3 regions of the Bacillus sp. JJ1609 genome follow, and region 1 is predicted to be linked to each of the others. Evidence: predicted binding sites of a transcription regulator. Region 1 holds the regulator's gene; each other region holds the start of a gene.

The links. Region 1 encodes Rex, which represses fermentation and respiration genes when NADH is low (regulators of the CRP and FNR family bind a similar motif). Its sites were predicted from a motif close to TTGTGAAATATTTCACAA; they were not measured.
Region 2: the regulator Rex is predicted to act here: its motif matches at 6,863-6,880, upstream of V7654_RS16225 (DUF2249 domain-containing protein).
Region 3: the regulator Rex is predicted to act here: its motif matches at 7,225-7,242, upstream of V7654_RS09050 (nitrate/nitrite transporter).

Annotation. Positions count from the first base shown of each region.
Region 1 covers NZ_JBALSS010000039.1:17,346-26,856, reverse strand. Annotated here, with positions in the region: tRNA gene V7654_RS22210 (tRNA-Asp) at 1-69, shown strand, start outside; gene tsaE (tRNA (adenosine(37)-N6)-threonylcarbamoyltransferase complex ATPase subunit type 1 TsaE) at 318-770, shown strand; gene tsaB (tRNA (adenosine(37)-N6)-threonylcarbamoyltransferase complex dimerization subunit type 1 TsaB) at 771-1,472, shown strand; gene rimI (ribosomal protein S18-alanine N-acetyltransferase) at 1,486-1,935, shown strand; gene tsaD (tRNA (adenosine(37)-N6)-threonylcarbamoyltransferase complex transferase subunit TsaD) at 1,935-2,966, shown strand; gene V7654_RS22185 (ABC-F family ATP-binding cassette domain-containing protein) at 3,383-5,311, opposite strand; gene moaC (cyclic pyranopterin monophosphate synthase MoaC) at 5,481-5,975, shown strand; gene V7654_RS22175 (redox-sensing transcriptional repressor Rex) at 6,003-6,659, shown strand; gene V7654_RS22170 (YdiK family protein) at 6,691-6,891, opposite strand; gene V7654_RS22165 (CPBP family intramembrane glutamic endopeptidase) at 6,895-7,626, opposite strand; gene groES (co-chaperone GroES) at 8,060-8,344, shown strand; gene groL (chaperonin GroEL) at 8,525-9,511, shown strand, end outside.
Region 2 covers NZ_JBALSS010000021.1:62,609-73,914, reverse strand. Annotated here, with positions in the region: gene V7654_RS16275 (ribonuclease H-like domain-containing protein) at 1-490, shown strand, start outside; gene V7654_RS16270 (CotD family spore coat protein) at 877-1,221, shown strand; gene V7654_RS16265 (DUF1273 domain-containing protein) at 1,419-1,979, shown strand; gene gpsB (cell division regulator GpsB) at 2,222-2,521, shown strand; RNA gene rnpB (RNase P RNA component class B) at 2,605-2,993, shown strand; gene V7654_RS16250 (THUMP domain-containing class I SAM-dependent RNA methyltransferase) at 3,132-4,274, shown strand; gene V7654_RS16245 (hypothetical protein) at 4,558-4,725, shown strand; gene V7654_RS16240 (metal-sulfur cluster assembly factor) at 4,773-5,078, opposite strand; gene V7654_RS16235 (hypothetical protein) at 5,092-6,336, opposite strand; gene V7654_RS16230 (DUF2249 domain-containing protein) at 6,341-6,556, opposite strand; gene V7654_RS16225 (DUF2249 domain-containing protein) at 6,558-6,797, opposite strand; gene V7654_RS16220 (Crp/Fnr family transcriptional regulator) at 6,982-7,671, opposite strand; gene V7654_RS16215 (nitric-oxide reductase large subunit) at 7,891-10,254, shown strand; gene V7654_RS16210 (hypothetical protein) at 10,290-10,427, opposite strand; gene V7654_RS16205 (DUF2249 domain-containing protein) at 10,694-10,927, shown strand; gene V7654_RS16200 (carboxypeptidase M32) at 11,147-11,306, shown strand, end outside.
Region 3 covers NZ_JBALSS010000008.1:49,269-58,434, forward strand. Annotated here, with positions in the region: gene mobB (molybdopterin-guanine dinucleotide biosynthesis protein B) at 1-222, opposite strand, end outside; gene V7654_RS09030 (molybdopterin molybdotransferase MoeA) at 210-1,475, opposite strand; gene ric (iron-sulfur cluster repair di-iron protein) at 1,820-2,518, shown strand; gene cls (cardiolipin synthase) at 2,558-4,069, opposite strand; gene moaA (GTP 3',8-cyclase MoaA) at 4,359-5,375, opposite strand; gene V7654_RS09050 (nitrate/nitrite transporter) at 5,621-7,120, opposite strand; gene V7654_RS09055 (Crp/Fnr family transcriptional regulator) at 7,508-8,206, shown strand; gene V7654_RS09060 (TIGR04053 family radical SAM/SPASM domain-containing protein) at 8,376-9,166, opposite strand, start outside.

The DNA.
Region 1 (9,511 bases):
TGGTGTAGCGGTTAACATGCCTGCCTGTCACGCAGGAGATCGCCGGTTCGATCCCGGTCGGGACCGCCATTTTCCTAGATTACTAGAATCCAAAACGAAACGGTGTTTCGTTTTTTTTATTGTCTAAAATGGAAAGATGTCTGCTTTTTTTGCCCGTACTACTTAAATCGTGTACACTACATATAGTATAGTCATCCTTAGGAGACATCCTAAGGATTTTTTATTAGAGATTGTTTTACAACATTAGAATAGACCTTACTATAAGATTGAAGTGTAAATACTTATATAAATTGGAAAATAAGCAAGGGTGATATTATATGGCCACTTATGAATTTATCTCGGAGCTGCCTGAGCAAACAAAGGAGTTTGCCAAAAGGCTTTCTTTGCTGCTTGAAGCTGGTGATGTTATAGCACTTGAAGGGGATTTGGGTGCTGGCAAGACGACTTTTACTAAAGGACTTGCAGAAGGTTTGGGTATCACTCGGAATGTGAACAGTCCGACTTTCACGATTATTAAAGAGTACCAGGGAAGGCTTCCTCTTTATCATATGGATGTTTATAGGGTGGAGGATGCGTTTGAAGACCTTGGTTTTGAAGAATACTTTGAAGGTAATGGTGTGACGGTGGTTGAATGGGCTCATTTGATTGAGGCTCAGCTGCCAGAAGAGCTGCTGCTGCTCCAGCTCTTCTTGGACGATAATGGTGCCAGGAGAATAGTTGCTGAGCCGAAGGGCGAGCGATATGAAGAATTGTGTAAGGAGATTTTTTAAATGAAGGTATTATCGATTGATACGTCCAATTATGTTCTGGGGATTGGCCTCTTGGATAGCGAAACCGTGATGGGCGAGTACATTTCAAATATAAAGAAGAATCATTCTGTCCGGGTGATGCCTGCAATCCAGACGTTGATGAATGAATGCAGCATTAAGCCAGGAGATTTATCGAAGATTGTTGTTGCTGAGGGCCCTGGTTCCTATACAGGCGTGCGCATAGGGGTGACGATAGCGAAGACACTTGCATGGACGCTGAATATTCCTATGTCAGGCGTTTCAAGCCTTGAGGTAGCAGCAGCTTCGGCAGGACGATATTTTGATGGATATGTTTCTCCTTTCTTTGATGCGAGGAGAGGACAAATCTATACAGGTTTATATAAGTTTGAAAATCAGGTTTTACAAACGGTAAAAGAGGATCAGCTTGTGATGTCCGCTGATTGGGTCCGAACGCTTAATGAAATGGACAGCCGATTTTTATTTACGAGTAATGATTTGCATTTACATGAAAATGTGATTAGAGCTGAGCTTGGTGATAAGGCGATTTTTGCAGCAATCACTGAGCTGAATCCGCGGCCAGCAGAACTAGCATTATTAGGAAGGGATAAAGAGAGTGTCGATCTTCATTCATTTGTCCCTAACTATATTCGCTTGGCAGAAGCAGAAGCCAATTGGCTGAAATCACAAGAGAATAATAAATAAGTGGGAAGATGAAATGAATAATACGATAACTTTCCGTAAGATGACTGTTGAGGATCTTGATGATGTGATAGAGGTAGAGGTTAATTCATTTGCCACCCCGTGGAGCAGGGACGCTTTTTACAATGAATTGACGAAAAATCAATTTGCCCACTATCTAGTTGCTGAAGTCGATGAAAAGGTAGTTGGCTATTGTGGCGTATGGATCATTGTTGATGAAGCTCATATCACAAACATAGCACTCTTGCCGGATTACCGAGGATTGAAGCTTGGCGAGGCGCTTATGGGCAGGATTGTGGAGATTGCGCGCGGATTCGGAGCTATAAGGATCACTTTAGAAGTCAGAGTGAGCAATGAAAGAGCACAGAATCTATACCGTAAGTTTGGATTTGAAGAAGGTGCTTTAAGAAAGCAATATTATACAGACAATATGGAAGATGCTTTAGTAATGTGGGTGAATTTATAATGGGAAAAGATCTATTAATAATGGGAATTGAAACGAGCTGTGATGAAACAGCCGTTTCTATAGTTAAAAATGGCAGGGAAATCCTATCGAATGTGGTGGCTTCACAAATAGAGAGCCATAAGAGATTCGGCGGGGTCGTTCCGGAGATTGCTTCGCGCCATCACGTTGAACAGATAACGATTGTATTGGAAGAGGCCTTAGCGCAAGCTAACATCGAATTAAAGGATTTGGATGCCATTGCAGTAACTGAAGGACCTGGACTAGTTGGTGCCTTGTTAATCGGTGTCAATGCTGCCAAAGCTTTGGCGTTCGCAAATGATATCCCACTGGTTGGGATTCATCATATTGCCGGGCATATCTATGCGAATCGCCTTGTAACTGAGATGAAGTTCCCGTTGATTTCTCTTGTAGTATCTGGCGGACATACCGAGCTTGTATACATGAAAGAGCATGGCCATTTCGAGGTTATTGGCGAGACTCGGGATGACGCTGCAGGTGAAGCATATGACAAGGTCGCACGGACATTGAATCTTCCATATCCGGGAGGACCGCATATCGATAGGCTGGCGCAGGAAGGACAGGCTACTATTGATCTGCCGCGTGCCTGGCTAGAAGAAGGGTCATACGATTTCAGCTTCAGCGGCTTGAAATCTGCTGTCATCAATGTCGTGCACAACGCCCAGCAGCGAGGTGTTGAAATTGTCCCTGCTGAGCTGGCGGCTAGCTTCCAGGAAAGCGTTATTGATGTTCTTGTCACTAAAACTCTTAAAGCTGTGAAGCAATATGGAGTTAAGCAAGTGCTGCTTGCTGGTGGTGTGGCAGCAAACAAAGGACTGAGAGAGGCACTTTCTAAAGCTTTTGCTGAACTTGATGTTGAAATTGTCATTCCTCCATTGTCGTTGTGCACGGATAATGCTGCGATGATTGCTGCTGCTGGAAGTGTATTATTCGAAAAAGGCGAACGTGCCGATTTAACACTGAACGGAAATCCTGGTTTAGAGATAACTATCCACAACGATAGTCGGAAGTGAAAAATAAATATTCTGAATTTCTTGTGGATATCTTGGTGGATATTGTGTGTTTCTGTGTATAATGTGGATAAAAACGACTTTTTTTGTGGACAATGTGGAAAAGTCTCTGGATAAGCCATAAATCAGTCTTTGTTATGTGAATAACTTTGTGAACAAAAAGTCCCGGAATCCATCTGGGACTTTTTTGTGGATTACAGTGGAAATTATGAAGGATTTTAAATAGATTGTTGGGGTTTTTTATTGGAAGAAGCATCTTCTATAATGCCTGTTTTCGTATACAATGTTGCTTTTAATAAGTTGATTGCCACTACAGTTTTACCAGTTGATACTCCACAAAGAAGCTCAGAATGCCCTGAAAATAAAAAGCCGGGCAGCAATTCGCCGCCCGGCACATATCTCCGTCAATCTGTATTCTTTTATGCCAACTCTGTCCATTCTTCCATCAATACATCGAGCTTGTCTTTGGCCGTTTCGATTTTGCTGTTAATATCGGCTGCTTTTTCGTGGTCCTGGAAGACTTCCGGATCACATAAGAGTTCTTCGTATTCAGCGACCTCCAATTCAAGCTGCTCGATCGCTGCTTCGACTTCTTCCATACGCCGTTTGCGCTGGCGTTCCAGCTTCTTTGATTCTTTATCCTGCTGATAGGAGTTTTTATCTTGTTTAGAAGAATCTACAGAACTGCTTGAAGCTTTCGCTGACTGTTCGGCGAGTGCTTTCAGTTCTTGCTGTTCGAGCTTTTTCTCAAGGTAATAATCATAATCACCCAGGAATTCGGCTGCACCATTGCGGTCGAGTTCAATGACCTTTGTGGCGATCCTGTTGATAAAATAACGGTCGTGCGAAACAAACAGGATTGTGCCTGGATAATCGATTAGTGCGTTTTCAAGCACTTCTTTGCTGTCTAAATCCAAGTGGTTCGTCGGCTCGTCCAGAATTAAGAAGTTTGATTTTTGCAGCATTAGCTTAGCAAGGGCAAGACGTGCTTTTTCGCCGCCGCTCAAAGTGGAGACAATTTTCAATACATCGTCGCCGGAGAATAGGAAATTGCCCAGAATAGTGCGAATTTCTTTTTCCGGCTTAAGTGGATATTCGTCCCAAAGCTCGTTTAGTACCTTTTTATTTGAGCTTAGCTCAGCCTGTTCCTGGTCATAATAACCGATCGATACGTTTGAACCATAGTGGATGCTGCCGGCGATCGAAGGAAGCTTTTCAACGATTGTCTTCAGCAAGGTTGATTTGCCGACACCGTTTGGTCCAACTAAGGCAGTGCTATCGCCCCGAGATAGATTGAATGAGATATTTTCAGAAACGGCGTCATCGCTATATCCTACAGCGAGTGAATCAGCCTTTAGGACATCGTTTCCGCTCTGGCGTTCAATCTGAAAGCTAAATGAAGCGGATTTTTCATCGCCAAGTGGCTTGTCCATCCGGTCAATCTTTTCTAGCTGTTTCCTGCGGCTTTGAGCTCTTTTAGTAGTAGAAGCACGCGCAAGGTTTCTCTGGATGAAATCCTGGAGCTTTGAAATCTCATCCTGCTGCTTTTCAAAAAGCTTCATATCCCGTTCGTAGTTTTCAGCTTTTTGGTTCAAGTAAGAGGTGTAGTTCCCAGGGAATTTTGCCAGCTGATGGCGAGAAATTTCATATACCTGATTTACGACTTTATCAAGGAAGTAACGGTCATGGGAAACAATCAGGATTGCTCCATCATAGCCCTGAAGGTACTTTTCCAGCCAAGAAAGAGTGTCGATATCTAGGTGGTTTGTCGGTTCGTCCAGAATTAAAATATCCGGGCGGGTCAAAAGGAGTTTAGCTAAAGCAAGCCTTGTTTTTTGGCCTCCGCTTAATGTGGATATTTTTGTGGAATAATCAAATGTATGGAAGTTCAGGCCATGGAGTACGGAGCGGATGTCGGCTTCATATTGATAACCGCCTTTCTCCTTGAACTGGACCTGCAAGAGATCATATTCCTTGAGAACTCTGTCATATTCAGTCTGATTTGTCAGAATGTCAGAATCTGACATTTTTTCCTCTAGCCGCCGCAGATCTTTTTCCATGGAATGCAGATGGTTAAAAACGCCTAGCATTTCTTCCCAGATGCTTTTTTCGGATTCGAGACCTGTATTCTGTGCCAGGTACCCGATCGTCGTCCCTTTAGGGCGGATGATCTCACCGCTGTCATGCGCCTCCTGCCCGGCGATGATCTTCAGCAGGGTCGATTTGCCCGCTCCGTTGCGGCCAACTAAAGCAACACGGTCATGGGTCTGTATTTCAAACTTTATATTCGATAAAATAAGATCAGCAGCGAAATATTTTGTCAGCTGATTAACTTGTAATAATATCATTATTTTTCACCTCTATAGCCTTAGAGATAGTGTAACCCATTCACATAGGCTCGGCAATATATGAGATCCACCAAAAACTAGGAATGACAAGGAATTTGTGAAGTCAGCAACAAAGTTCACACACAACTTTGTGAAAATAGTGTATCATTTGGTTGAAGGGAGCTTGAATATGTCAGAATTTACTCATTTTAACGAAGAAGGCAGAGCGAAAATGGTGGATGTCAGCGATAAACCTGAGACGGTCCGCACGGCAATCGCCCATTCAAGCATAATTGTGAATGAAGATATATATATAAGAATCACAGAAAATAAGATGAAAAAAGGGGATGTGCTGGCGGTTGCACAGGTAGCGGGCATCATGGCGGCCAAGAAGACGTCGGAAATTATCCCAATGTGCCATCCACTTCCATTAACAGGCATTGACCTCAGCTTTGATTGGGAGCAAAATGGAAATGACTATAGTTTAAATATCACCGCCTCTGTAAAAACAAAAGGAAATACAGGTGTGGAAATGGAAGCGTTAACAGCAGCTTCAGCATGTGCGCTGACTGTTTATGATATGTGCAAGGCCGTAGACAAGGGCATGGTGATCGGCAAGACGTATTTAGTCGAGAAAACCGGTGGGAAAAACGGCGATTTTAAGAGAGAAGAGAAGCTTAAATAGAAATTTTAATTGGGTGGAGGATGGAGAATGACGAACGAACCTATGAAAATTCCGCAGGCAACCGCAAAACGCTTGCCGCTGTATTATCGCTTCTTATTGAACTTACATTCTTCAGGTAAACAAAGAGTGTCATCTGCGGAGTTAAGTGAAGCGGTAAAAGTGGATTCAGCGACAATCAGAAGGGATTTTTCTTACTTTGGAGCCTTAGGTAAAAAGGGGTACGGCTACAATGTGAATTATCTCCTGACATTTTTCCGAAAGACACTGGATCAGGACGAGCTGACCAAAGTGGCGCTAATCGGGGTCGGGAATCTTGGAACGGCATTTTTAAATTATAATTTCTCAAAAAACAATAATACGAAAATCGAAATTGCCTTTGATGTGGATGAGGGCAAAGTAGGCACCATAATGGGTGATGTGTCTGTATATCACATGGATGAGCTGGACAAAAAAGTCGTCGAGGAAGGTATTCAGGTGGCCATCCTTACCGTGCCGTCTGCGGTAGCACAGCCTATTACCGACCGATTGGTCCAGGCGAATATCAAGGGAATTCTAAATTTTACACCTGCACGATTGAATGTACCCAACTCTATCAGGATTCACCATATTGACCTGTCTGTAGAGCTGCAATCATTGATTTATTTCCTCAAGCATTATCCGACTAATTCTGAAACAGAAGAATAATAAGAAAAATAGCCTCTTCGGGATGAAGAGGCTATTTTTTCTGGATTTGCTTGAGTTTGAAATGGAACAGGATCATCCGGATGCCTGAACCGAAGTCGAAGGTCGCGAGCATGACGAGGAGGTAAGTGAAGAATCCCCAGCCGGTTTCATTGACATTCTGGATGGCGAAGTAGGTGAACAAGCTGCCTAGCAAGATGTAGACAATGCCTGAAAATAAAGGCGATTGCTTCATAACTTAAAGTCCCCCAATAAAGCTCTGGATTTTTTCTGCTTCTCTTATCATTCTCTCGATGTCTTCCCTGAATACGGATTGAAGCAGGACAACGAACGTATTCATTGTGACATGGGCTATGATCGGAACGATGATCCGCTTTGTTTTTACATAAAGGAAAGCAAACGTAAAGCCCATGGCCGAATACAGGATGACATGCTCCGGCTCGAAATGCGCGAGTGCAAAGATCACTGAACTGATTAACGCAGCAAAAAAGAAATTCATTTTCTTATGCAGGCTTCCGAAGATGATTTTTCGGAAGACGATTTCTTCTAAAATTGGCCCGATGATCGAGCTGACAAGAATCACAATCGGAAAGTTCTCAATGAGGTTGATAATCTCCTGAGTATTTTCCGAGCCCATTTCAATTCCGAGCAGCCTTTCAATGCTTGCTGCAAAGGATTGAGCCATCAATGCAAGAAATACACCTGCGACGGCCCAGGCAGCCGAGCTTGCTGGCGATGCCATTCCGCGCAAATCTGCCTGCATCTTTGATTCTTTCCGTAAAATCAGCAGCACGATGATCAGTGTAAGTGTAAAGCTGATGACAAGCCAGTAAGGAATCGATAGGGTTTCCATTTCCTTAAGACTCTTACCCATACCAGCTCCCACAAAGGCAACGAGCGGAATTCCGACCAGGCTTGAAAGCTGCATGACAATATAGGCGATGATAATGTACCAGTATTCCTTTTTCAATATAAAAACTCCTTTTAGGCCTTTTCGTAAACTTAATGACTTTATATACGTTTTAATATGATTAAAGTTCCGTAATGCTATCTCTCCATTTTACTAGTAAGCAGCTTGAAAGTTCAAATCGTAGGATGCTGCCTAAAATAAATGGTTAAATATTCGGGGAAACCGCATACTCTTTAAGGTGGCCTTTTTTATACAAGCTTATATTAAAATTCGGAGAAATTTGCCGTCGAACATTGTGGAAAGGGAACGAAAAATAGTCCTTGCTGTTACTGGATTCCTAGCCAGGAACCTTATATAAATTTTATAAAAAAAATTGGACTTCATGCTTGCAAAAAAAATGGAGATTCATTAATATATAAATTGTGTTAGCACTCGATTGAGGAGAGTGCTAATAAAAAACAAATCTACATATTATTTGAGGAGGTTGATTCACTTGATTAAGCCATTAGGTGATCGCATTATTATTGAGCTTGTTGAGTCTGAAGAAAAAACTGCAAGCGGTATCGTTTTACCCGACACAGCGAAAGAAAAACCTCAAGAAGGTAAAGTCGTAGCTGTTGGCACTGGACGTGTCCTTGAAAACGGAGAGCGCGTGGCACTTGAAGTTGAAGTTGGCAACCGCATTATCTTCTCAAAATACGCTGGTACAGAAGTGAAGTACCAGGGAACTGAGTACCTGATCTTGCGTGAAAACGACATTCTTGCTGTAGTTGAATAGAAAAGCGGAAGCGCCTTGGTCAGCCCCGACAAGCGCTGGAGGGCTGGCCAGTGAAGTCGCTTTTTGACTTCATTGGCAGACCGAAGCGACTCGAGGGGCTAGGCGCTGGAGCTAGACACAATATGTGTTGAAGTTTCGTCTATCTTTTATATAACACAAATTTGAGGAGGGTTTTATAAAATGGCAAAAGACATTTTGTTCAGTGAAGAAGCACGCCGTGCGATGCTTCGCGGAGTTGACGCTCTTGCAAATGCGGTAAAAGTTACTCTTGGACCTAAAGGACGCAACGTGGTTCTTGAGAAGAAATTTGGATCACCACTAATCACAAACGATGGTGTGACAATCGCGAAAGAAATCGAACTTGAAGATGCTTTCGAAAACATGGGTGCTAAGCTTGTTGCTGAAGTAGCAAGCAAGACAAATGATGTTGCTGGTGACGGTACGACTACTGCGACAGTTCTTGCTCAAGCAATGATCCGTGAAGGTCTTAAGAACGTAACTGCGGGCGCTAACCCAATGGGCATCCGTAAAGGTATGGAAAAGGCTGTTATCACTGCTGTGGAAGAATTAAAGACTATTTCTAAGCCAATCGAAGGCAAAGCTTCAATCGCTCAAGTAGCATCAATCTCTGCTGCTGACGAAGAAGTTGGTCAATTGATTGCTGAAGCAATGGAGCGCGTTGGCAACGACGGCGTTATTACAATCGAAGAATCTAAAGGCTTCACAACAGAATTAGACGTTGTAGAAGGTATGCAGTTCGACCGCGGATATGCATCTCCATACATGGTAACTGATTCTGACAAAATGGAAGCAGTTCTTGAAAATCCATATATCTTGATCACTGACAAGAAGATCGCAAGCATCCAGGAAATCCTTCCTGTACTTGAGCAAGTTGTACAGCAAGGCAAGCCATTATTGATGATTGCTGAAGATGTTGAAGGTGAAGCACTTGCTACATTAGTAGTTAACAAGCTTCGCGGAACATTCAATGCAGTTGCAGTTAAAGCTCCTGGCTTCGGTGACCGCCGCAAAGCTATGCTAGAAGATATCGCTGCATTAACTGGCGGAGAAGTGATCACTGAAGAGCTTGGCCGTGAACTTAAATCTGCTACAATCACATCTTTAGGACGCGCTTCTAAAGTTGTTGTTTCAAAAGAAAACACGACA
Region 2 (11,306 bases), on a different contig from region 1:
GTCACTATTAACGCTTTATACACATCTGACTTATCAGCTTTTAGGAAGGGACAAATCTCAATCGGCAAGAGAAACCTACGAAGTTGGACGCTGGTTTTCCTACCTGGGAGAATCGGATAAGGCTAAACAAACGTTCAGCGGGCTGGCTGAGAGAGGAAACGAACAGGAAGCTGCTGCCAAGCATGCCTTGGCTGCTGAATATAAACGAAACAAGGACTGGGCACAAGCCGTCTCATTGTGGAAAGAAAGTGCTGAAAAAGGGACAAGTAAGGACAGAAAGGAAGCATGCATAGAGCTTGCCAAGCATTTTGAGCATCGGGAAAAGGACCTTGAGCTGGCATTAGAATATTGCCGGCTTGCAGAATCAATCCATTTAAGCGATGAAGGCACTACAAAAAAAGACATGATTTTCAATGAAGAACTTCAGAAAAGAATCATGAGAATTTCCCGGAAAGCATTTCCCGGGCAAGCGCAGGATTCGTCAAAATAAACCGTATTTACCGCACTTTTCGGCATGATTTCTGGAATTGTAACAAAATTTTAACATTTACCAGCAATAAACCTGTAATATTCTGTTGTATGAACTGTTCTGACATTGTAAAATGTAAAATTGTATGGAACAAAAAAATTAATAATTTTTACGGGGCTGGTAAAATGTATAAAGCGGTTTTAGTTCTCTATTTTGTTGTTATTACACTTATTGCTGTTATTTTCAGTGGCCTTAAGGACAACTTTTACACATTCCTTTAATTTTTTATTTTTGCTTGCACGGCAGATTCTCCGGAAAAAATAGGTGTTTTCATTAGTACAAGACGCACTGCTTTTTCATAGGCTGATAATGTAAAGAATAAGTCTATAGGAAAGGAGTTATGCACTATGTACTGCAAACCGACAAATGTATTGCCAACAGTAGTTCATCCTACTAAATGTTGTGTAAACCATAATTATGTTAATAATGTGGTTCCACACGTACATCCGACTCACACTACAAATGTAAATCATATTAATTATGATCATGTCCATTATTTCCCGCAAACACAGTCTACAGTGAACCAGGTAACAAATCAGAATTTCTATGGCGGTTCAGGCCCAGGAGTTGGTCCGATTGGCCCAAGGCCGCGCCCAGGATTTGGTGGAGCACCAGGTATGGGGATGGGACCAGGCATGGGACCAGGTCCTTCAGGCTTTGGACCAGGACCAGGCATGGGATTTGGACGATAAAATAACTTCTGCAAGGGCTATTTAGCCCTTGTTTTTTTAAGGTCATTTGAAATTCTGCAGGAAAATAAAAAGAATAATTACGCTGGGAGGATTAATATTTGACCTAACAAGGGAATACATTCAATAGGTAAATATTTTTGATATAAGGCATTTGCAAAATTTATCTAGACCTGAAAATCAAACCTGAAGGAGATATAATGGCAAAAGTCGTTGCTATTTCTGGCTATAAACCTTTTGAGCTTGGGATATTTCAACATGATCATCCTGCAGCTGAATACATAAAAATTGCAATCAAAAAAAGTTTGCTGCCTTTAGTTGAGGAAGGCTTGGAATGGGTAATGATCAGTGGGCAGCTTGGTGTCGAATTATGGGCAGGCGAAGCTGTGTATGAATTAAAGGAGGAATATCCAGACCTGAAATTATCTGTGTTCACTCCATTCCTTAACCAGGAAGAAACGTGGAAAGAGGCTAACAAGGAATGGTATGAATCCATTCTTTCAGGTGCGGACCATGTGGATTCGATATCACGGAAACCATATGAAAAGCCGTGGCAGTTCAGGCTGAAGAATCAGTTTTTTGTAGAAAAAAGTGACGTGATGATTCTGCTGTATGATCCTGAAATAGAAGGCAGTCCCAAGTTTATGTATGAAACAGCAATAAAATACGGAGAAACAAACGAGTATGAAGTGAGATTGATTACTATGTATGATCTCCAAATGATTGTTGAAGAAGAACAATTAAGAAAACAGGGGTTTTAACGTGAATTGAGGAATTTATATGGAATTATAATTTACGTAAATGAACTTCTACTATTACTTTAATTGGTATCTTCCTCTTTTCGACCGTCACCTGAAAGATTCGTAAAATGTTTAGACCGATTTTTACTCCGTGAAATTAAGGTACGATGGTAACGAATGAAGCTTAAGAAAAGAAAAATTGACAAATCGCTGTGTTTTTGAAAAAATAAATTAGACGATAGGGGTATATTGAGGTGAATGGAATGCTATCCGATAAATTACAATTAACTGCAAAAGATATTTTGGAAAAAGAATTTAAAACAGCTATGCGTGGTTATAAGCCAGAAGATGTTGATAAGTTTCTTGATTTAATCATCAAAGATTATGAATTGATGCAGCAGGAGATAGAAGAACTGCAGCAGGATAATCTTCGCTTGAAAAAGCAGCTAGATGAAACGTCACGCCGACCAAGTACACAGGCAGCAGGCACTACTAATTTTGATATCCTTAAAAGGCTGTCAAATCTTGAGAAACACGTATTTGGAGACAAACTCTACGATTAAACCAGTTTCTGCTAGATTATGAAATGTATTACCATTGCATTTGATGTCAATATTAAATATAATACTTCATGAAGCTGTTAATAACGTTCGGGTAATCGCTGCAGTTTTGCTGCAGAGGAAAGTCCATGCTCGCACAGGCTGAGATGCCTGTAGTGTTCGTGCCTGGCCAATTCATAAGCCAGGGCAGCCGGGTTCACACTCGGTTGACGGCCGGGAAAATGCCTAAGTCGGCAACGATATGGCATGAATACCTATAAAAGTGCCACAGTGACGGAGCCTTCCCAGAAATGGAAAGGGTGGAACGAGGTAAACCCCACGAGCGAGAAACCCAAACGATGGTAGGGGCACCTTCTTGGAGGAACTCAACGAAGAGAAGGACAGATGATTCATCATCTGTAGATAGATGATTACCACCGGAGTACGAGACTTATGGTCGTTTGCAGTACAAAGGTACAAAACATGGCTTACAGAACGTTATTAATGGATTTGTATGAGTGTTTATTAAAGCTCTCCTTTTGCCAGGAGAGCTTTTTTTATGTATATTAATTGTTATTGGGCATTTTAAGCATAAGTTACACACGAAAATTATTTCTGATATAAGGGTGAAATTATGAAGAATTTTGATTTGATCGCGACTTCTGCAATGGGTCTTGAAGCGATTGTTGCCAAGGAAGTACGTGACCTGGGTTACGAATGTGAAGTTGAAAACGGCAAGATTACATATAAGGGAGACGCACTTGCAATCGCTCGCAGCAATATGTGGCTTCGCACGGCTGACAGAGTCAAAATTAAAGTGGGCGAATTCAAGGCTTATACATTTGATGAATTGTTTGAAAAAACAAAGGCCCTTCCGTGGGAACAACTTCTGCCAGAGGATGCAGAGTTTCCTGTATCAGGGAAATCAGTGAAATCAAAGCTTTTCAGCGTTTCGGATTGTCAGGCAATCGTGAAGAAAGCGATCGTTGAACGATTGAGGACCCAGTATAAAAAAACGACATGGTTCGAAGAAAACGGTCCATTGTTCAAAATAGAGGTAGCCCTCCTTAAAGACGTCGTAACGCTGACAATCGACACAAGTGGCAGCGGGCTCCACAAGCGCGGCTACCGTACAGATCAGGGTGAAGCCCCGTTAAAAGAGACACTGGCTGCAGCCCTAATTATGCTGACAAATTGGACTCCAGATAAACCATTTGTCGACCCATTTTGTGGGTCAGGGACAATTCCAATTGAAGCAGCTTTGATTGGCCAAAATATCGCACCAGGCTTCAATCGTGAATTTGTCTCTGAAGGATGGAGCCTGATACCGGAATCTATTTGGGACGACGTCAGGACTGAGGCGGAAGATTTAGCGAAGTATGACCAGCCTCTAGATATAAGCGGAATGGACATCGACCACAGAATGGTCAAGATTGCAGAGGAGAATGCTTTCGAGGCAGGGCTTGGCGATCTTATTTCCTTCAAGCAAATGCGGGTCCAGGACTTCACGACCAGAAAGGAATACGGGGTTATTGTGGGTAATCCTCCGTATGGCGAGCGACTGGGTGAGAAAAAAGCAGTGGAGGAAATGTACAAGGAAATGGGCAGGACATTTGCACCTCTTGATACCTGGTCCATCTACATGCTTTCATCAAATGAGGAATTTGAACAAGTATACGGAAAACCAGCAACAAAGAAGCGAAAGCTTTTCAATGGATTTATCCGGACAGACTATTACCAGTATTGGGGAAAGCGTCCGCCACGGGTTGATAAGTAAAGCTGTTCTTTTCCATGATATATCATGTTAAATAAGAAAAGCCGCCTCCATCAGGATGCGGCTTTTCTTGATTTTGAAATTTAACAAATGGAAGTGATTATCAAGTGAAAGGTATATTAGGTAAAGATTGATGCGACTCATCTTAGAATATTGCAGGTAACTGAAGGAAGACAGGGAACTCGGAATACTCGAGTCTCCATCATTCTTAAGCTTGTTCTTCTGGAATAATTTTTTTGATTGGCGAATAAACTACATTTATCTATTAAAGATTGGAGGGATGGCAATGAATTATTCTTTTATTGATTTCCATAGAATTTCAAAAGCACTGACTTCAAGCTCTGAAGCTTTGAGAAATGAATTTCAGCAAGATGAAGCTCAAATTGCCGATTTGCAGGAAGCAGAAAATAACTTTCGCCAGGCATTGTCATTTGGCCTTTCAAACCCCAAATAAATAAAAAGAAACGCTTGATTACACAGGCGTTTCTTTTTTTTCCTTTTTTAATATCCCTGCAGCATTCGTTTACCATCGTCAGTCATCATATCCGGTGTCCAGGCAGGGTCCCATGTTAAATGGACGTCTGCATGATCGATTTCTTCCATGCCCATTACACAGTATTTGATGCCGTTCACAATGCTGTCATGGAGAGGGCAGCCAGGTGTTGTGAGTGTCATCAGTACTCTTGCCGTTCTTGGTTCAGGTAAATCAATATCATAAATCAAGCCTAAATCGACTACATTGATATTCAATTCTGGGTCAATTACTGTTTTTAAATTTTCTCTTATTTTATTTTTTAAATCCGTCATTTACAATTCCTCCTTATTTTCGTACCACTTTGGTAATTGTTATGCTGAATAAAGTCGCTGCGATCAAAAGCAGTCCCTGGCCAAGGTAAAATAAATAAATCCATTTTGCTGCGAAGGAGGAGACAAGGAAGCATACCCCGGCAGTGAACATGATGAATAGCGGCAGGGCCATTTTTTCATCCATCATCTCCTTTAAGGAAGGGACCTTTTGTTTTCCAATCTCCTTGCTGTATTTGTGTGTCCACCATAGAAAGGGAACAATTTTATACAAGTATCCGATAATGCTGAAAGCAATCCAAGCAATCAAATATAAGAATAGGAGGGGGCCCGCCAGTTTAGGCAGCAAGCCCGCCGCACTGCTGAAAAAAGCTAAAAAATGGATTACAGCACCCCATACAATTGCCATTAAAGCAAATATGAATGGCCGGTCTAGCTTCTTCTTGACCCGCTTGTCTATTATTTTTTTTATATGCCATGTGAACAGCAGGAAGCCAGTGAACAGCAGGAATGTACCTGCAATTTGAAGCGGAAAGCTTTCAAAAATAAATGTATTTATCAGTGCGATTATGCCTGTTATATAAACGGTGAATATATAGGCAGCCGGTTTCATCGAATAACCATGGGAAAGTGAGAACATCGGCACCATTTTATAAGAAAAACCGAAAATCAACAGAGTAAACCAGCCTGCGGTTCCCATGACTAAATGACTTTTGAATATAATCTGGTAATGACCAGATGCAAATCCTGTTCTAATGCTAAGGACAAGCATAATGCCAAGTGTGACGGTAGCCAGCAAAGAAAAAAGGGCAGAGCCTACGAACAGCGAAAGTATGTTTGGTTTAGCCTGGCTTTTAAGGGTCATGAACATCTGGAAAAGGAACATTAAAATTCCTGTTAAAGTCAGGATTCCAGGAATCAATGCATCCTGAGGCCTAATGTATAAAGCAGCTGCGAATGCTGCGATTCCCACAGCGGTCACTGAAAATTGCACAAATCCGAATTTTTCATTCCAGATAGGGGTTAAGAATGCAACAGGCACAAGCTGATACATGGCGCCCATGGCGGCCATTAATGCCCATCCAAGTACAAACAAGTGGGCAGCAGACCATATAGCTGGAATTCGGTAGGTCCCTGATATCAACAGTTCCCCATTAAGTAATAGGAGAAGCTGTGAAAGAACCATAGCGAACATGCTAAAAGCAATGAAAGCAAAGGGCAGTTTAATATTTGTTTCGTTCCCCTTACTAACCTGAATCATGTGATCACCCCGCTTTTCGGGAAATAGTGACTTTATAGCTCCCATCATCCTGCTGTTCAGTCAAATAAATATATCCAAGTTCATCTAATTGTTCAAACAGGAACATGGGCCTGCGATCATTTATGATCACAAGTGTTTGCCCCTTATCCAAATCTTCAAGTGCCGCGAGCGTTCTCATCATAGGCTGTGGCGGTTCTAGTCCCCGGTTGTCGAGTATCATCCTATTTCCCTCCTTTTTTAGTAAAAGTGATTTTATAGTGCTTTGTATCGATCTTTTCGGCTTCATGGTCAAAGCCTTTAGCCTTCATGACTCCGTATAAAGGGACAGGCTTAAACGGTGCGTGGAGAATAAGAATATCGTTTAATTGCAGCTCTGAAATGGCCTCCATTATTTTTTGAAATGGCTCCAGCTTGTTATTGATATCCTCTCTTACATCTAGTTCAATAGTTTTCTGTTGCATTACCCTCAGCTCCTCAGTAAATTTATCTATTTAAATGATAATAATTTTCAATTAATTCTTCCGTGACGTGCATCACTTAACAAATAAGAAGATCTACTCGTAATCTTATACAACTCACTGATGATGACATTCAAGCTTCGGTTTTTTGTGCTGGATCATGAAGAGTGATTCTTAAAAGAACCTATTAAAATAATTCTTGATGCAATTTCTCATGATCAATTAGATAACATCCATCGTCATCCACACTAAGATAATCCTTCTTCTTTAAATAATTGATAGTCCTGCTCACTGTTTCACGAGAGGTTCCAATCATATTGGCAAACTCTTTATTCGTAAAATGTGTCGTCAGTTTAAATCCATGCTTCATTTTCTCACCATTTGTCTTGCATAGGCGGAGCAGCAGCATGATGATTTGTTCATACGTATTATGGAGAATCTGTTCCTCAAGGCGTGCCTGCAGGTCAACAATTTTCTCTCCCAGAACTCTGAATAATTTAATTGATAATTCAGGGTATGCCACAAGTATTTCCTCAAATTTGCTAATGGGGATAACAATCAGCTGTGAATCCTCCATTACCTCTGCATGTGCAGGATACAGTCCCTTTCTGAAGAAACCTGCGTGTGGGAACATCTCTCCGGTTTCAAGCACTGATACAATTTGTTCACGTCCCGATGAATCGGTTTTATAAATCTTTACTTTTCCTGAATTTATAAAAAATACCCGATCCAGAGTATCACCCTGCATAAATGCGTACATTTTGCTTTTATAAAACCTTGGCTGGGCAATTTCAACGATCGTATCCAATTCCTGAGCTGAAAGTTCTTTAAAAATAGGTACTTCCCTTAGCTGCTGCTTGATCTGGGATATATGCATAATAATCTGCTCCTCTACCTTCGATTAAGTTTCTACTATGATTTTATCAACCTAAAAAGAAGGGCTAAGTGACCTGAATCATATTTTGACGTTTTTTTGAAAATTATTCTCATTCCTGTGTGAAAAATCACACCTAGTAAATGCGATACTTCACAAAATATACATTCGATTGCTTTTAAAATGAAGGTGTAAAACAAACAGGAAAGGGGATGTGTGGAAATGGAAATCCAACATAGGACATCCACAAAAGCAGTGGTGAAGAAGAATCGGAACTCACTGTTGAAATCCGTACTCATTATTACATTATTACTCAGCTTTACAGTGCTCCTGACAGGGGGATACTGGATTTTTAAAGAAATGGCTCCACGGCCAATCGAAGTAACAAGCGAGAACGGGAAAGTCATTTTAACGAAGGAAAGCATCATGGGAGGGCAGGCTGTTTTTCAAAAGTATGGTTTGATGGATTATGGAACGGTTTTGGGCCATGGTTCATATATGGGGCCTGACTATACAGCTGAAGCATTGAAAATTTATACAGAAGGAATGCAGGACTTCCGGTCATTGGAAAAATACGATAAGGAATTTAAAGAATTAAGCAAGGATGAACAAGCAATCATTCGCGTCAATGTAAAGAAGGAAATGCGTGAAAATCGTTATGTACCCGATACAGACAAACTGGTACTAACCGATGCTCAGATTTACGGACATAGTAAGGTAAGAGAATTCTATCATGGGATTTTTACAGAAGGAGACCATTGGGGACTTAAGCCTCGCCTGATCCAGGAAAAGCACATGCCAGCAGGGGATCGCGCTTGGGTTTCAAAAGGGGACCAAATTGAACAGATTTCAGATTTCTTCTTCTGGACTGCATGGCTTTCTAGTACTGAAAGACCTGATGATAATATTACGTATACGAATAACTGGCCATATTATGAAGATGCAGGCAACACCTTGTCATTCTCAGCCGTTTGGTGGAGCGGTGCCAGTGTAACAATCCTGATATTATTTGTTGGACTTATCTTGTATGTGTTTTATCGTTACCATCTTGGAATGCAGGAAGCCTATAAGGAAGGGAACTTCCCAAAAATAGATTTAATGAAGCTGCCATTAACCTCATCACAATTAAAAACAGGTAAATATTTTGCTGTGGTTTCGGTGCTGTTCTTCGTCCAGGCGATGTTTGGGGCGCTTCTTGCACACTACTATATCGAACCGGACAGCTTCTTCGGAATGAAGTGGATCCATGATATCCTTCCATTCAACATTACGAAAGGGTTCCATCTGCAGCTGGCGATTTTCTGGATTGCAACAGCGTGGCTTGGAATGGGTATTTTTGTAGCACCGCTTGTAGGCGGGCATGAACCGAAACGCCAGGGATTATTGGTAGACATTCTGTTCTGGGCTTTGGTAGTCCTTGTAGCTGGCAGCATGATAGGGCAGTGGCTTGGCGCTAATGGCTACCTTGGAAACAACTGGTTCCTCTTAGGTCATCAGGGCTGGGAGTATCTCGAACTGGGACGCATCTGGCAATTCATTCTTGCAATCGGTATGCTGATCTGGCTGTATATAGTACTCCGCGGAATTAAGAGCGGCTTGAAGCGGGAGTCTGATAAAGGTGGCTTGATCCATCTATTGTTCTACTCAGCGATAGCAGTTCCAGCGTTTTACTTCTTTGCCTTCATGATCAATCCAGGAACGCATTATACATTCGCTGATTACTGGCGCTGGTGGATTATCCATCTATGGGTAGAAGGAATATTTGAGGTATTCGCAGTTGTAGTCATCGGTTTCTTGATGGTCCAGATGAAGCTTGTTACAAAAAAATCAACAGTCAAAGCATTGTATTTCCAGTTGATCCTGCTGATGGGAGCGGGAGTCATCGGTATTGGACATCACTATTATTACAACGGGTCAGCAGAAGTTTGGATCGCCCTCGGCGCAGTGTTCTCAGCTTTAGAAGTCATTCCATTGACACTGCTGATTTTAGAAGCATATGAACAATATAAAATGATGCGTGATGGCGGGGTAGACTTTCCTTATAAAGGAACATTCTGGTTTTTAATCTCTGTAGCAATCTGGAACCTTGTAGGTGCAGGGGTACTTGGCTTCCTAATCAATCTGCCTGCAGTCAGCTACTTCGAACACGGGCAATTCCTGACATCTACCCATGGCCACGCTTCAATGATGGGTGTATACGGAATGTTCGCAGGAGCAGTGTTAGTCTACTCATTGCGAAATATTGTAAAGCCGGAGAAATGGAGCGACAAGTGGATTAAATTCATTGTCATCATGCTAAATGTTGGGCTCGCTGGCATGGTATTCCTATCGTTGCTTCCTGTTGGATATTTGCAAATTAAAGAAGCATTCTACAACGGTTATGCAGCATCTCGTTCAGCGGAATTCCTGCAGCAGGATACAGTACAAATGCTGCTGACACTAAGAGCGATTCCTGACTCCATTTTCTTGATTGGAGTTGCAGCCCTGGCGCTGTTCAGCATCAAAGCGTTGTTCAATCTTCGCAAGGTAACTCATAAAGAAGAAGAGCCTCTGCCAGTAAAAGACCTGGCCGTAGACGAGGAATAACAGGAAATCCGCAAAGCATTTGCTTTGCGGATTTTTTATTTTACTGATCTTTCATCATTTTCACACTCAAAGCAAAGGACTCTGCCATCTGTCGTATGAACACCATTCAAAAAACCGTCCAGACAAAATATTTCCTTGCCGCATTGCTCGCAGCTGCCGACAAGCTCCTTCATAGACATCGCCTCCTAATAATATAGTTCGATTTTTAAGGGGAAATCTCCTTGTTATATCAGATTGATTCTATGTGCCCGATAAGAGGTGCTGGAAGGAAAAAAGGTAACATAGAAGCAAGAATGCATTTTCTGCTAATTTAAGTATTCAATAATTTTGTTGATTAACAATATCATAGCAAATCAGTGACCAGGCTCACTTCATACATAATCGGCAATTTCTATAATGAAAATGTAAAGATAATAAGCTACAATAAGGAGAGAGTAAAATGACTTTTAGCGTAATTATCAACGTACCTGACTATGCACCACGGGAAAAGCATCCTACTATATTTCAAAACTTCGATGCGCTAAAGCCTGGGGAATTCATGCAGATCGTCAATGATCATGATCCAAGGCCGCTGCAATACCAGTTTATGATGGAACGTCCAGAAGTTTTCTCATGGGAGTATCTAGAAGAAGGACCAGAAACCTGGCGCGTCGCTATTGGAAAAACTAAATAAGCAATCTAAGAAAATCCATTACTATTTTCCAAGCAACAGGCATGCCTGTTGCTTTTTTATGTTAGGCAACATGGTATTTTGTTAATAGCTCTTATTCAATTCAACTTAATGTTGTTTAAATTGCAATCCAAGCCCATCATCCTTTTTTATTTTTCGTAAACCAAAATATCAGAAAAGTATGATAAGATGAGTGAGAAAGAGAAAAATGGGGTGAAATGGATGAGTGAAGCGAATCAAACAGAAAAGCAATTTTTGGATTATGTGAAGAAGATGTCTGCCTATGGGGAGGCGCTTTCTTTAATTTATTGGGATCTAAGGACTGGAGCTCCGAAGAAGGGTGCAGAACAGCGTTCAGAAGTAATTGGTGTCCTGTCATCGG
Region 3 (9,166 bases), on a different contig from region 1:
GCCTTCTCCTTCAACGAGTGAGACGGCTGCACCTGCTGCAATAAGGCGCCCCGAATCCTTTGTTTCATTTACCTCTGGCTTTCCGCCGTGACCATGGTGCTTGATTGTAGCAATTTTCAGCCCGGATGCAGATAAATGTTCTATCAGCTTTAGACTTAATGTCGTCTTGCCGCTGTCCTGATATCCTGCAACCTGGAAAATGATCGGTTTTACCAAGGCCACTCACTGCCTGTGTGATCTTCGAGCATAAGAACATCAACTTCCATCCCCTGCTCGAAGCCTCTTGTGCCGCCAGGAAGGATCATCAGCGAGTTCGCGCCTGCTAAGCTCATTATGATATTTGACTTATCGAGACCGCTCGGAGTTACAATGAGCTTTCCATCCTGGATTGTCAATGCGCTTCTGACAAACCTTGTGAACGGATTTGCTTTCGGGAAATTAGCGTCAAGAATTGCTAATTCCTTTCTTAGATGCGGCAGCTGTGAGAATAGCATTGTCCTGATAATTGGGCGCGCAAACAGTTCAAAGCCTACATAACAGGCAGATGGATTTCCAGAAAGTCCAAATAACAGCTTTCCGTCCAGCTGAGCTACAGTTGTTACGCTGCCTGGTCTCATCGCTACTTTATTGAATAGAACCTCGGCACCCATCTTGGCATAAATTTCAGGCAGATAATCATAATCTCCTACTGAAACACCACCAGTGGTGATGAATAAATCGACATCCTCAATTGCCTTACTAACCGCTTCGAAGCAGGTATCGAAATCGTCAGGCAGCTGTCCAAAGTATTTCACTTCTGCTCCTGCACGCAGGATTTGAGCCGAAATCATATAGGAATTGCTATTTCGGATTTTTCCAGGCTCAAGAGGTTCATCAACATCTAGCAGCTCGGTTCCAGTTGCATAAAGCCCGATCACCGGTTTTTTCGCCACAGGGACTTTTGCATAGCCAAATGTGGCTAGCATTGCCTGGATCCCTGGATTGATAAAAGTACCTTTTTTGACAAGCACTTCCCCCTCCTTAGCATCCTCCCCACGGTAGGAGACATTATCACCCTTATTATGCTTGCGCTTTGTTTCCATATATTTTTTTCCGTCTCTCTCGACTTCTTTTGCCAATTCAAACATGACAACCGCATCAGCACCAACTGGCATTTGCGCTCCTGTCATGATTCTCACTGCCTGAAAAGGCCCAAGCTCTTTATCAGTCAGCATGCCTGCTCCAATATGGTCCACGACCTCAAACTCAACGGCCTGGGATTGAGAAGCATCCTGTGTGTCAATCGAACGAACTGCATATCCATCATACGGGGCCCTGTCAAAATGCGGAACGTCACTTGTTGCTTTCAGATCCTCAGACAGATAACGACCGTAGCTTTCATTAATCGAAACGTACTCAGTTGAGCCATTTTTCTTATGCTCCATTACCCTCTGTACGGCCTCTCCAATTGGAATAGGGTTTCTTTTCTCTAACATATATAATCAGCTCCTATTGCAGGTTAAAACTTATCTTGGCTCTTTTCGTGTATCTTGCATTTTTACTTAACAGGAACTTAAAGTCCTTGAAAAAAGTGCCACAATTCATTCTTAGTGTACTTACTACAAAATATTGTGAAAAAAGCCTTTTAGTAACATTACGCTTTTCATTATAAGAGTAATGGAAAAATGAAAATATAACAAACCTCACAGTAATCACTTCTAAAATTCCCTATAAATATGTAGATTTTTTGTGAAGTGTGATGCACATCACCAGTTAGTTAATCCAATTCCTATATGATGAGTTTGTAAACACTAATAATAAATATATGGAGGTTTTTTACATGAAAATGCCTTTTAATCAAAATTCCTTAGTTAAAGATATTGTTAATTTGTTCCCTCAATCCAGTGATTTATTCAAGAAGAACCGTCTCGATTTTTGCTGTGGCGGCAATCGACCACTTGCAGAAGCAGCTGCCGAACAGAACCTTAATGTCCCGGCGATCATTGCGGAGCTTGAAGATCTATATAAAAAACATAATGGAACTGCAGATAGCATGGAGGTTTGGACAGAAACCGATTCAGAAGTCCTGATTGATCATATTAAAAATAAGTATCATCGTGAACTCGAGGAAGAGCTTTCCATGCTTAGCCCATATGTAACCAAGGTTTCTAAGGTACATGGAGATCGTCATGAAGAGCTTTTAAGGGTATATGAACTCTTTTATGAGTTAAAAAAGGAATTGCTTGAGCATACCGCCAAGGAAGAAGCGACAGTGTTCCCGATGCTGCTGCAGCTGGATTCAGCGGATTCCGATAAGCGCAAAGAGATGATTTCTGAAATCACTGAACTTGAAAAAGAACATGATCATGCAGGCTCTATCCTTAAAGAATTGCGCGAAATAACATCCGATTTCACCCCGCCAATTGATGCATGCGGAACATATCGTTTAGTATACAAGCGGCTGGAAGCACTTGAAGCTCATACCTTCATGCATGTACATCTCGAAAACAATATTTTGTTCCCTCGATTTATTGCCTAAATCTGAAAAGACCTCATCATGTTGTGATGAGGTCTTTTCCTATAATACTCCTGAAAATAGCCTGGCAAATGACTCCTTCGACCTTTCCATTAACCCACGTTTATAATATTGAACAGGACTGATTTTTTCTGATTCCAGCATATCTTCCTCATAATGGGCGACAAGATCCCTGATTGAGCTTGTGCCAAAAAGGAATACATTCACCTCAAAGTTCAGGTGAAAGCTTCTCATATCCATATTTGCTGTACCTATAGACGCAATATTACCATCTACGATAATCACCTTTTGATGCAGAAAGCCTTTCTTATATGAATAGATTTCTGCCCCACTCTTTAATAATTCCGAAAAATAAGAGCGGCTAGCGTACTGAGTCAGGTAGCTGTCATTAATTTCAGGAACCATGATCCTCACTTCTATTCCTTTTGCTGCCGCAACTCTCAATGCAGTACGGATCGCCTCATCTGGTACAAAATATGGCGTCGCTATCCAAATGGACTTTGTTGCGCATGACATCATTGTATAATAAAAATCGCTCATGATTCCTTGTTGGGTATCAGGTCCGCTCGCTACAACCTGGATAGCACCATCCAGTACTTCGTCATTATCCTGCTTTTTTACAGCAGGATAATTCTCAAGAACACTCTCACCGCTGACATATTCCCAGTCGAGCAGGAACACATTGTGAAGTGTATATACCGCTTCACCCGTAAGCACCATATGGGTATCTCGCCAGAACCCAAAGTTTTCATCCTCGCCAAGGTATTCTATACCAACGTTCAAGCCACCTACAAAACCAATTTCACCATCGATGATAACAATTTTCCGATGATTTCGGAAGTTGAATTTCTGATTGAAAAAGCCATACTTTAGCGGAGAAAATGGCTGTGTCTTGATTCCGGCATCTAACATTTCCTTCAGGTCTTTTGCGGCAAATTTCATGCTGCCGGCAGCATCGAACATGAACAGCACTTCAACTCCCTGCTGCGCTTTTTCTATAAGAATTTCAATGATTTCTTGTCCCAGCCGGTCAGACCTGAAAATATAATATTCAATGTGAATGAATTTTTCAGCTTCCTTCAGCTTCTTCTTAATTTCCGAAAAAGTTTCGTCACCATTTTTTAGGATCCTAGCTTTTGATCCTGTTGTAATTGGTGTGAACGATGCATTCTTGGCATACTGCGCAAAGCATTGCTGATTATCGATCAAGAAGGATAAGTCACGAGACTCTTCCTTTCTCATTATTTTTTCCCATTCATCCCGATCCCGAGTTCGCTTACTTTTGTATAAATAACCCTTTAAGTAAAGCTGTCCGGAAAACAAGTAAAAGAAATAACCCACCACTGGAAATAGGATCAAGACGTACATCCACATCAGTGTGTGCTGAGCAGAACGGTTTTCCAGCACCAGCGAATAGATGCTGATTAAGATAATGATTGCATAGACTATTATGGCTCCACCCTTGACTAATTGACTGAAGCCGGTGAAATACACGATATAAATGCAGGCTATCAAAATAAATACAAATAAAAATTCAATTCTTCTTTTAAGCATTCAGGCATTCTCCAAATCATAAATAAGATATATTTGATTCTGTTTATACCCATAATCAGGTTGTTTGGAAACATAGTATGCACATATTAGCCTTGAGAAAAGCGGAAGCCACTTTATTTATACCATCAAGGCTTGGACAACAAAAGGCTTATGAAAGACTTTGTCCCTGTGAGACATCATACGCATATAAAAGATTTTCCCTCTGCTCAGAGGAAATTCACTCTAATCTAATAGCTATTTTTGCATACACTAATCCCCTTACAAAAAGAAAAAGACCCCCGAAGGAGTCTTAGCCGCCAATATAAGACATTTCAATTTTCTTCCTGTTTGCGACTGTTTCTGCTGTCCGCTCATCTGAATATCTGTCCGTGCGATGATTCCAGATATCTGTTATGCGTGTCCGAAGCTCGTCATCGGTAGCACCCTCTCGAATGAAATCACGGATATCATGGCCATTTCCATTGAAGAGGCAAGTGAATAATTGTCCGTTTGCCGATAGACGCGATCTTGTGCAGCTAGAACAGAAGGACTCCGATACCGATGAAATGAATCCCACATTGATATCAGTACCTTTGTAGCGGTATTTCTTTGCAACTTCCCCGAAGTAATCAGGGTCCACCCTCTCCAATTCATAATGCTCGTTAATAATGTCAAACATTTGCTTCTTTGTAATGACATCATCCATTTTCCAGCCATTGGTGCTGCCTACATCCATGAATTCGATGTAGCGTAACTCAAGGCCTTCCTTCTTGCAGAATTCAGCCATAGGGAGAATTTCAGAATCATTGAGCCCTTTTTTAATTACAGTATTGATTTTCACACCTAAGCCAGCTTTTTTAGCTGCTTTTATTCCTTCGAGCACAGGGCCAACGCCAACATTCCGGCCGTTGATTTCTCCAAAAAGCTCATCCTTCAAACTGTCGAGGCTGACATTGACACGCTTCAAGCCAGCAGCTCTCAACTGCTCTGCATATTTTGGCAGAAGAACTCCGTTTGTCGTTAAGGCAATATCTTTTAGGCCCTCAATCTCATTTAGCTTTTGGACGAGAATCGGAAGATCCTTCCGAAGCAAAGGCTCTCCTCCGGTGAGCCTGATTTTTTCTACCCCAAGTTCAATGAACAATTTTGCCACTCGTTCAATTTCTTCATAAGTCAAAAGTTCACTTTTAGGTAAAAAGGCAAAGTCTGGCCCGAATATTTCGGCGGGCATGCAGTACTGGCAGCGGAAATTGCAACGATCTATTACTGAAATGCGCAAATCTCGAAGTGGTCTATTTAACTGGTCTTTGATTATGTTTTTTACCATATGTGTCAACTCCAATTATAGAAGTAGGATTAGTGAGCGTAATAGCAACAAATGCAATTCACTCTAATATTCTCACACTAACATTATTAGTCCTCTATTTAAATAGTAGAATTTCTCTTTTATATATATTACAACATAAAAATTGTCTGGGTAGTGTTTTTTACCCTTAATTGTCATGATGTTGTCAATTTATAGGGAATGGAAAAAACTGCATTAAACAGTTTAATGCAGTTTTGAAAAGAGCTTTATTTGTTTTTCACTGTTAATTCACTGAACATGCCAACAAAATTCTTTATTTCGCCTGCTTCATTTTTTACAGGGCTAATTGTCAGCCACTCAGGATATATCGTGCCATTCTTTTTCTTGTTCCAGATTTCTCCCTGCCAGAAGCCATTCTCCTTGATTGTTTTCCACATATCCATGTAGAATTCTTCCTCATGCTCACCGGAACGCAGAATGCGCGGATTTTTCCCGATAATTTCTTCCGGGGTGTAGCCTGTCACCGTAGTGAAAGCAGGATTTACTTGTTCGATATTACCTTTTACATCCGTGATCATGACACCTTCGATCGTATGGTCAATGATATTTTTAGCTAAGCTCAATTTGTCCTGGTAATACATCCAGAAGACGATGATCAAGCTTGCTAGTGCCACTTGTGATAAAGCCATGAATCCAATCGCATAGTGTCCAGTCAGATTGAACAAGAATGCGAGCATCAGCGGCGGGAAGAAGCCTCCCAATCCACCCATCGCAGAAACAATTCCATTCACGATTCCTCCTTGTTTGGAAAAATAGAGTGGGACAAGCTTGAAGATTGTACCATTTCCTATACCTGCACAGATGGCTACTGTCAGGCAGCCGATCGTGTATAGTGTCAGCGATGGCATGAATGATAGCAAGATTCCTGAAATCGTCATACCTGCAAACACGAACATCAGAATAATGAAAGAGTTGAATTTATCACCCAGCCATCCTCCAATCGGCCTGAAAAATGTTGCAAGAGCAATAAAGCCAGCAGTCCTTATGCCTGCATCCACCTTTTCAAGATCAAAATGGGTTACAAGGAAGTTAGGCAAATAGATTGTAAAGGCTACAAAAGATCCAAAGGTCAGGAAGTAAAATAAGCTCAATGCCCATAGCTTTTGATTTTTATAAACACTCTTAATTTGTTCTCCTAGAGGTGTGACTACTTTAGGTTCCTTCTTATCTCCTAGCATGAAGTTCAGCAATGCAAAGGCAAGCATCAGGATCAAATACAATTTGACGGTTGTCTGCCATCCGAGCTGGGAGGCGATAACTGGAGCTGAGAAAGTTGAGATCGCAGTCCCAAGGTTACCAACTCCATAAATACCGTTGACGAAGCCGTGGCGCTCTTTAGGAAAATACTTTGGCAGTGAAGTTACGCCTACTGAGAAAACAGCTCCACCGATTCCTACAAACAATCCGCCAATCAGCAAATCTGTATAAGAATCAGCAAGACTAATGAAATAGACTGGGAAAAGCAGCAATGTAAAACTGATGAAAAACAATTTTCGCGCACCATACTTATTTGTCCAATATCCGATGGGAATCCTTAAGACGGATCCAAGGACTACAGGAATCGCTGTTGCCATGGCAATCTGGTTGGCCGACATCTGGATATCCTCTTTTATGAATGGCATTAATGATGATAAGATTACCCACACCATGAACCCCGCTATAAGACTGAGCGTTTGCAACGGAAGCTGAACTTTTTGTGTTTTCATGATTTTTTCTCCCCTTTGAGCTTACTAATTTATTTCCCTAATGGCTTTGAAATTGTCATAGCAGCTTTCTATGGGTAAATCGTAAAAAATTCACAAGCTTTTAGATGTGACGAACTTCACACCTAATTCTAAGTTCATTAAACCGTCACAGATGTCGTCAAACATGTAATTTATCTGCCTCTTTTTATCGATATAATAAAATTAAAGCAATTTGTTTCGGATTTGTGAACAAAAAGGTCCTAGAATGTGACGACATTTTGACACTTACTGCTCCTATATTTAGTTAACACTATGCCGGTGTTATTATTATGACAATAAATACTTTGACACGGTGAACCAGACATAAGTTTAAGTTTTACCTCTTAATAAATGAAAAGGGTGATGACCATGCCACATGCACATAAAGTAACTCATTCAATTGAAATTAAAGAATTGCTCCAGTTTGCTGACAGGACGATCCATGCTAAAAAGGGTTCATACCTGTTCCAGGAAGGAATGGAAGCAGAGGAGCTTTATTTAATCCTTGGTGGCAAGGTCCAAATCAGCAAGGTCACCCAGGATGGACGTGAGCTCGCACTTAGGATTTGCGGGGAAAATGATATTTGCGGTGAATTGACTTTATTCACTGATGCTCCAAAATACCTTTTAAGCGCCCTTATCCTCGAAGATGCAAAAATTGCAGCCATCAGAAAAGATGTCATTGAAAAAGAAATTTTCCAGAATCCATCGCTTGCATTCGAATTCATGAAATGGATGAGCGACCATTTCCGCAAGACACAAACGAAGTTCCGCGACCTTGTACTGAACGGAAAAAAAGGCGCATTGTTCTCAACGCTGATTCGCATGACCAACAGTTACGGTGTCCAAAAGGATGACGGGATCCTCATCGACCTTCCGTTAACGAACCAGGAGCTTGCAAACTTTTGCGGCACCTCCCGTGAAAGCACAAACCGCATCTTGAACGATCTTAAACGTGAAGAAATCATTTCAATTAAAAAAGGAAAAATCCTCGTACACGACGTTGACTTTTTACGCCAGGAAATCGGCTGCGAAAACTGCCCTGCTGTGTATTGCAGTATAGATTGATATCCATTTACATTATGAATACAGAAACGAGTGAGGCTCCTAGCTTCACTCGTTTTTTAATGCATGTGTCCAGTGGACTGTTGATTTCTGCTACAGAGATTCAAAATCAACAGTAACCTTAGCACAGCCTATTGAATAAGCGCCAACGCCATGACGTTGGAGCTCTATTTTAACTTTGTTTCTGTTTTCTCAGTGCTTTTGGAATGTATACGCAGAATGGTTCACTTTCCAGATAGTCTCCGGTCATAGCATAGGCGCGTGAACGGGATCCGCCACAAACATGCCTGAATTCACATACTCCGCATTTTCCTTTATATTCATCAGGATTCCTTAATGACTTGAAAACAGGCGACTCCCTGTATATTTCAGCAAGCGGCTGCTCCCTGACGTTTCCAGCTTTAACAGGTAAAAGGCCACTTGGGTAGACGTCCCCGGTGTGAGAGATAAATACAAAGCCATTTCCGTCATTGACCCCTTTTGGTGCCCTGCCAAGACCATCAATTGAACCTGTCAGTCCTTCTTTAGTCAACGCAGTAAGATAATCGATTTCTTCGGTATGGTCTTTTGCTTCCCGCATTTTTTGCTGGATTACGACCCTGCGGTAATGCTGGGCAGCCGTTGTTTTAATATCGAACTTCACACGTTTGCTTAAGTCATAGAGCCAGGTGAATACCTTCTCATGCTCAACTGGGGAAATCATGTCTTTTTCCTGGCCCCGTCCTGTAGGCACCAAGAAAAACACGCTCCACAAAACACAATCCAGATCTTCAACCATCTTTGCCATTTCATCTAAATAATCAATATTATAACGTGATATAACTGTATTAATTTGAATAGGTATTTCTAATTCATGCAAGTACTTAATTCTTTCCATAGTTAAATCAAATGACCCTGCTGTTCCTCTGAAATGGTCATGAACTTCAGCTGTCGGGCCGTCAATACTGAATGCCCAGCGTGACA